DNA from 2 places in the Vibrio gazogenes genome. Region 2 is predicted to be linked to the other one. Evidence: riboswitches for the same ligand, from Rfam matches in the RefSeq annotation. Region 2 holds a riboswitch; the other holds the start of a gene.
The links. Region 2 has a riboswitch for thiamine pyrophosphate ahead of thiC (phosphomethylpyrimidine synthase ThiC). Riboswitches for the same ligand answer to the same signal wherever they lie in the genome.
Positions count from the first base shown of each region.

Region 1: it holds a riboswitch for thiamine pyrophosphate, as region 2 does, so the genes downstream of both, thiB (thiamine ABC transporter substrate binding subunit) here and thiC (phosphomethylpyrimidine synthase ThiC) in region 2, are expected to answer to the same signal.

Region 1 is NZ_CP092587.1:374,384-378,390, forward strand. It holds gene mpl (UDP-N-acetylmuramate:L-alanyl-gamma-D-glutamyl-meso-diaminopimelate ligase) at 1-1,151, shown strand, start outside; gene MKS89_RS01725 (flavin prenyltransferase UbiX) at 1,144-1,767, shown strand; TPP riboswitch at 1,808-1,944, shown strand; gene thiB (thiamine ABC transporter substrate binding subunit) at 2,000-3,010, shown strand; gene thiP (thiamine/thiamine pyrophosphate ABC transporter permease ThiP) at 3,025-4,007, shown strand, end outside.
Region 2 is NZ_CP092587.1:3,467,895-3,471,901, forward strand. It holds gene thiE (thiamine phosphate synthase) at 1-362, opposite strand, end outside; gene thiC (phosphomethylpyrimidine synthase ThiC) at 364-2,340, opposite strand; TPP riboswitch at 2,499-2,597, opposite strand; gene crcB (fluoride efflux transporter CrcB) at 2,642-3,025, opposite strand; gene MKS89_RS15430 (glycoside hydrolase family 43 protein) at 3,489-4,007, opposite strand, start outside.

The sequences.
Region 1 (4,007 bases), 420 kb from region 2:
GTCGGGGGAATCCCTGTGTCGAGTATGTCCTCAATCATCGTCTGCCCTATACATCCGGACCACAGTGGTTGAGTGAGTTTTTGCTGCGGGAACGATGGGTACTGGCGGTGGCTGGAACACATGGTAAAACCACGACTGCCAGTATGTTGAGCTGGATACTGGAATATTGTGGTTATCAGCCCGGTTTTCTAGTCGGTGGTGTGCTCGGTAACTTCGGCATTTCTGCCAGACTGGGTGAAAGTGACTTTTTTGTCGTCGAAGCCGATGAATATGACAGTGCTTTTTTCGATAAGCGATCTAAGTTTGTTCACTACCATCCGAATACGCTGATCCTGAACAATTTAGAGTTCGATCATGCTGATATCTTTGACGATCTTGAGGCAATTAAGAAACAATTTCATCATTTGGTTCGGACGGTTCCCGGCATTGGTCGTATCCTTTCTCCCCAAAATGATACTGCTTTAAATGATGTTTTGGCACAAGGTTGCTGGAGCGAGCAAGAACTTTGCGGTGAGAATGCAAACTGGAATGCAACAAAATTAGAAAAAGATGGATCTTCATTCCAGATTTTATTAAATGGGGAGACAGTTGGCACCGTGTCATGGGATTTGATCGGGGATCATAATGTGCATAACGCTATCATGGCTGTTGCGGCTGCCCGCCATGTCGGTGTTGTTCCGGAGATGGCTTGTGAAGCGTTGGGGCAGTTTATTAACACCAAGCGTCGTCTGGAACTGCGTGGTGAGGTACATGGTGTGACGGTTTATGATGATTTTGCTCATCATCCGACAGCCATCCAACAAACCTTAGCAGGGCTACGAGCAAAAGTCGGTTCACAGCGGATTATCGCGGTATTGGAACCTCGCTCGGCAACCATGAAAATGGGCGTGCATAAGCAGGTTCTGGCCGATGCCTTGGCTCAGGCGGATATGGTATTCCTTTACCAGCCGGAAGAACTGACATGGCCGGTTGCTGATGTGGTTGCACAATGTCACCAGCCGGGCTATGTGGCCGATGAGATTGATGCTTTAGTACAACAAGTGGTTCAGGTTGTGCATCCCGGAGATTCAATTTTGGTGATGAGCAATGGTGGTTTCGGCGGTATTCATGACAAACTGCTGTTGCAATTGGAGAGAGGCTATCATGCGTGATCTTCAGCAAGAAAAAGCCATCACACTCGCTTGGACGGGGGCTTCCGGTGCGCCTTACGGATTACGTTTGCTTCAGCATTTGTTAGCTGCGGATTATCAAGTTTATCTGCTTATCTCGTCAGCGGCGAGAGTGGTACTGGCGACGGAGCATGGTTTGAAGCTTTCCGCAGCACCGGACAAAGCCCACCAGACCTTGGTTGAGCATCTTCAATGTCGTCATGAGCAATTGATTGTGTGTGGCAAAGAAGATTGGTTTTCTCCGGTTGCTTCCGGTTCGTCAGCACCAAAACAGATGGTGGTTTGTCCTTGTTCAGCCGGCAGTGTGGCTTCGATTGCTTATGGCATGTCTGATAATTTGATTGAGCGCGCGGCAGATGTGGTCATCAAAGAAAAAGGACAGCTGTTGCTAGTGGTACGGGAAACGCCTTTTTCAACCATACACTTAGAAAATATGTTGAAGCTGTCTCAGGCTGGCGTGACCATCATGCCGGCTGCGCCCGGATTTTACCATCAGCCAGCGTCGATCGATGATCTCGTCGATTTTATGGTTGCGCGGATTCTTGACCATCTGGGGATCGAGCAGACTGTGGTACCACGCTGGGGGTATCAGCACTGAATCATCAGTAGCACATTGATTCAATTCACAGTAAAATCATCCGCACTCATCGGGGAGCTTCCATGACACATTAACCGATTCGGTATTTTGTCATGGTGCTGAGATTGGGCCATTGCCCAGAACCCGCAACGACCTGAACCAGATAATGCTGGCGTAGGAATTGAGTTTGGTCTGCCCTCTGAGGCCTGCCTCAACCCTGTGCCGCTCGTATCAAGGAGAGCGAGCCGTGACAATGAACAATTCCAAAGCCTCGATTTATGCAGGCATCTTCATCTTGAGTTTAACCACTGGCGTGGTACAGGCTCAGTCCCCTGAACTGACCGTGTATACCTATGATTCTTTCACCTCGGAATGGGGCCCCGGACCTGCGATTAAGCAAGCATTTGAGGCACATTGCCAGTGCAAGCTGAATTACGTCGCACTCGATGACGGGGTCTCGATTCTCAACCGTCTGCGCCTTGAGGGAAGTCATAGTCAGGCGGATATTGTTCTGGGGCTGGATGACAGCCTGATGGCAGAAGCGAAACAGACCGGTCTGTTAGCGAAGCATCATGTCGATACCGCAGCGTTAACATTGCCCAATGGATGGCATGATGATGTTTTTGTCCCTTACGATTATGGTTATTTTGCCTTTGTCTATCGTCAGGATTTACTACCTAACCCGCCCAAGAGTCTCAAAGCACTGGTTGAGCAGTCACCTGAGCTGAAAATCATCTATCAGGATCCCCGAACATCAACACCCGGTCAGGGGCTTTTGTTGTGGATGAAATCCGTCTACGGTGATCAGGCTGCTCAGGCTTGGCAACAACTGGCGAAGAAAACGGTCACGGTGACCAAAGGTTGGTCTGAAGCCTACTCGATGTTTCTGAAAGGTGAGTCGGATATGGTTCTGTCGTACACCACCTCACCAGCGTATCATCAGATTGCTGAACAGGATGATCGATATGCTGCGGCTGAATTTTCGGAAGGGCATTACATGCAGGTCGAAGTGGCTGCGAAGTTAGCAGGGAGTCCGCATCAGGCGCTTGCCGATCAGTTTATGCAGTTTATGTTGAGTGATGAATTCCAGTCAGTCATCCCGACGACGAACTGGATGTATCCGGTGACTTCGGTCACGCTGCCGGACGCTTTCCGTCACTTATCTGTACCGGAAAAAACATTGCGGTTTTCGGCAACGGAAGTTGCTAAAAACCGGAGACATTGGATTCGTGAATGGCAAACAGCACTCACACAGGCTCGGTAGCAGCGACTGTGATTATTCAACGCGCTCCCCGCATCGGGCTTTGGGTCGCCACTGGGGTGGTGATCTTTATTCTCAGTGCGTTCGGGGCATTGCTGGTTCATGCATCCGGGCTTGAACTGACCGCGGTACTGAGTGATCCGTATTATCTCCATGTCACGCGGTTCAGTTTTTATCAGGCATTGCTATCCACTTTGTTGAGTGTGATTCCGGCCATTCCGGTTGCCTTGGCGTTGCACCGTCGTGCATTTCCCGGCCGCAACTTGCTGATCAAGTTATTTTCGACCACGCTGGTGATGCCGGTGTTAGTCGGGGTATTTGGTTTACTGGCAATTTATGGACGCAGCGGTTTTTTAGCCAGTGTACTGCATACACTACATCTGGATTTCAGCTTTTCAGTCTACGGCCTGAATGGCATCTTACTGGCTCATGTGTTTTTTAATCTGCCTTATGCCAGCCGACTGTTTTTACACTCTTTGGAAATGATCCCGAGAGAGCAGACCTTATTAGCCTGTCATCTGGGAATGACCCCGTGGCAAATATTTCGTTATGTTCACTGGCCGCGGATTCGTCAGCAGATACCTCATGTGGCCGGATTGGTCTTCATGTTGTGTTTTACCAGCTTTGCCACAGTGATGGCCTTGGGTGGCGGTCCGCAGTCTACGACGATCGAATTGGCTATCTATCAGGCGATTAAGTTTGATTTTGATCTTCGTGCCGGTGCCATACTGGCGCTATGGCAAATGTTACTGTGTGGTTTGTTGGCTTTCATACTACAAAGCATCACGAAAACCATCAATGTGGGAAGTCAGGGCGACTCTCCCCGTCAGCCTTTATTCCGCGATAGTGGTCTGGCGCGTTACTGGGATTGTGGATGGATTGTTTGTTGTGGCTTGTTGGTGCTACCGCCGCTGGTGATGGTGCTTATTTCCGGAGTCAATTCACATTTGTGGCCTGTGCTGAGTGGTGCGGGGTTTTGGCAGGCGCTTGCCAGCTCTTT
Region 2 (4,007 bases):
ACCCTTGGCTGATCATTCCGTCCATCCGTCAGCAGTTGATCCTTGATTTGCTCACAGTAGGTCACATGATAGTGCTGCTGAATATTTTGTTGCGGCAGCTCCTCTGCGGTCAGCATGACGCTTTGTTTACCCACCACGACACCATGATATTTGTCCGGCTTTCTCAGATCGATTGACCCGAGACAGATGAACCAACCATCATCGCTATTCTCATCAACGTTATTCTCATCAAAAAAGAGACTCGTATCCGCTGCTGCTAACCCTTCTGTTTGTGCAACCGTCAAGAAATGGTGAAGCTCTTCCTTCAGCAAGACACTCATTTCCGCTGTCAGAAGCGCTTTAGAAATGCGTAGCCCAATCATTCTACGCCTCCTGATCAGTATCCTGAGCTAAACGATATAATGCCGAACCTTGCGCTTTAAACTCTTGAGATTTTTGCTTCATGCCTGCCAGCCGCTCATGATCTGAACGCTCATCATCTGAAGAAGTGTCTAGCATTTGGATTTTCACGGCATGATCATGTTCTGAATGACTATCCAGCTGTGCTTTCGCGTACTCACGAACTTCCTGAGAGATCTTCATTGAACAGAATTTAGGGCCACACATAGAACAAAAGTGAGCGACTTTTCCCGACTCTTGAGGCAGGGTTTGATCATGGTAGGCGCGAGCGGTAACCGGATCTAAAGACAGATTAAATTGGTCTTCCCAGCGGAATTCAAACCGCGCTTTTGATAAAGCATTATCTCTGACTTGCGCACCGGGGTGCCCTTTTGCTAAATCCGCAGCATGGGCTGCAAGCTTGTAGGTGATTAATCCTGTTTTCACATCGTCTTTATTTGGCAGCCCAAGATGCTCTTTGGGTGTGACATAACAGAGCATCGCACAGCCGTACCAACCAATCATGGCCGCACCAATTCCAGACGTAATGTGATCATATCCGGGGGCAATATCAGTCGTCAGTGGGCCTAATGTATAGAACGGTGCTTCCGAACAATGGCGCAGCTGTTCTTCCATATTCGCTTTGACGAGATGCATTGGCACATGTCCGGGCCCTTCAATCATGACCTGAACATCATATTCCCATGCAATTTTGGTCAGTTCTCCAAGTGTTCTGAGTTCAGAAAACTGGGCTTCATCATTTGCATCAGCGACAGAACCGGGCCGGAGTCCATCGCCCAGAGAGAGTGAGACATCATATTGTGCACAGATTTCACAGATATCTCGGAAGCGGGTATAAAGAAAGTTTTCTTCATGATGGGCCAGACACCACTTCGCGATGATAGAACCGCCCCGGGAAACTATCCCTGTAACTCGCTTTGCAGTCATCGGAACATACCGCAACAATACGCCGGCATGAATCGTGAAGTAATCGACGCCTTGCTCCGCTTGCTCAATCAATGTGTCGCGCATCACTTCCCAAGTCAGGTTTTCGGCAACACCATTTACTTTTTCCAAAGCTTGATACATCGGAACCGTCCCGATAGGCACAGGACTATTGCGTAAAATCCACTCTCTCGTCTCATGTATATTGCGCCCAGTGGAGAGATCCATCACCGTATCAGCGCCCCAGCGCGTTGACCAGACGAGCTTCTCAACTTCCTCTTCGATCGAGGATGTGACTGATGAATTGCCAATATTGGCATTCACTTTGACCAGAAAGTTACGCCCGATAATCATGGGTTCGGATTCAGGATGGTTGATATTTGCCGGAATGATCGCTCGCCCTTCCGCCACTTCACGGCGGACAAATTCAGCGGTGATCGCTTCCGGTATATGCGCACCGAAACTTTCTCCCCGATGCTGTAAGTTCAATTGCTCATCGCGATACTGCTGACGCTGCATGTTCTCACGAATCGCAATAAACTCCATTTCAGGGGTGATAATCCCCCGCCGGGCATAATGGAGTTGGGTGACACAATGACCGGGCAGCGCTTTGCGGATAAGCGGCAAATGACTGTATCGCAAATCATCTAGTGTGCTATCAGCAAGGCGCTCTTGCGCATAATCAGAGGTCATTTGGTCGAGCCTTTCCGTATCAGAGCGCCCTTCTATCCATGCTTGTCTCAAAGCCGGTAAGCCTCGATAAACATCGATTGTATATTGCGGATCGGTATACACCCCTGAAGTGTCGTAGACACAAATCGATTCGTTCGGCTCGTAGATAGGAGCATCCTTCGCATGACCGACTAAACTATCGGCAAGTTGAATGGATCGCATCGGTACCCGGATATCTTCCCGAGACCCTTGCACATAAATTTTGGTTGAATTGGGATAAGGTGTTGACTGGATATTCTCGATAAACTGCTTTGCTTCCAGTCTGGATTGTTTACGGCTCGACATGCATTTTTCTCCAGTAAATGGTTAAGAAATAAATGCTTGACGGAAGGACGTATAGACAAGAGGTAAAAATCAATTATCGCATTGTAAGGAAAACAATATAACGATATACGGACAGATTTTCGGACAATAGAGAGGCTGTGATGAAATGTAATATAGCCTGAATATTCTCTCTTGTTCCCTTCGCAGGTATTAACCTGATCAGGTTCAACGGATCCCGAATGAACGGTCTCAGCCTTTTGGCACTCCGACAAGTAGAAACATTATAGAGAACGGGTGTGATTAAACAAAGTAAAAAAATAGTTTAGCTTTTGGTAATCAGTTGAAAACCAACCCACGCAGCAGAAATACTCAAAATAACATTCAACAAAATATTCAGACCAAACTTGATGAATGCCCCTTGCTGCATCAGTAAAACATTATCCATGGAGAACGTAGAAAAAGTCGTCAAAGCGCCTAAGAAGCCCAATCCGATGACTTGACGCCATGGCTCAACGGAAATCAGTTCCCCTTGAAGCGCAGCAATTAACAGCCCCATCATAAATGAGCCTAAAATATTCACGGTCAAGGTTCCATAAGGAAAACCTTTACCGAATAAGAAGACACAAAGTTCCGAAATCAAATATCGAGAGCAAGCACCAAATGCTCCCCCAAAGGCAATGAAGCCAAGAACAGAGAACTGATTCATCATCATTTCCTCAAAAAATTCCCAAGTACAACCTTTTTTCGTCATGAAAAATACGTGTAATCAAGGTCATAAAAATTCACAGAATAAAAAAGTTACAGGAGTCACTTTATATCGTAATCCTTCACTTACCCAACGCTTAATTATTCACCAAGTATCATATTATGAATTGATACCGAATATCGGCACTAAATTCATATAGGTATTGATGTGCCATTGTGAAATATATCATTCACCACAATATCGATGATTCAAAGGAATATCGATTGTTCAAAGGAGATGAATAAGATTGATGGTACTGTGTGACATGAAGAAGATCAAAAATATAAATTTTTTCTCACGTCTCAAAATGCAACATGGGTGGGCAATCAGTTTGCTGTGCACAGCTAACGCAGCACATTTGATTCCTCACCCATAGCGGTAGGTTAGCGTTGATGTTCTTTCTCAGGGCTGAACTTCAGACATGTTATTCAGCCTGTCCAAGCACTAGTTGCTCACCATCCCAGAGAACCTGTTTCATTCGGGTATGGCGGTTAGGGTCCCATAACGGATCCCCTTCAATCTCTGTATAATCACGAGCGTGATACACCAAAATATCATTACCCTGCTCATCTTGGGTAAAGCAGCTGTGTCCGGGACCAAAAACATGGTCGCTGACATTGGTCACGAAAACCGGATGTGGCGATTTGTACCAATTTTCAGGGTTAAGTAAATCCGCATCCTCATCCGCTTGTAAGAGCCCCATACAGTAACGTTCGTCGGTCGCACTGGCAGAATATGTCAGCCAGACTTTTCCGTGACGAATCAGGACATACGGGCCTTCATTCACCATGAAACCTTGTGTTTCCCAGTCAAACTCAGGTATCGATAACCGAGTGCCTGGTAGTTTTAATGTTGTCGGTGACAGCATTTCTGCAATGTATAAATTGGAATTACCGGCTATCTCTTGCTCTTTCTGTGCCCAGACATAATACCGGGTTCCCCG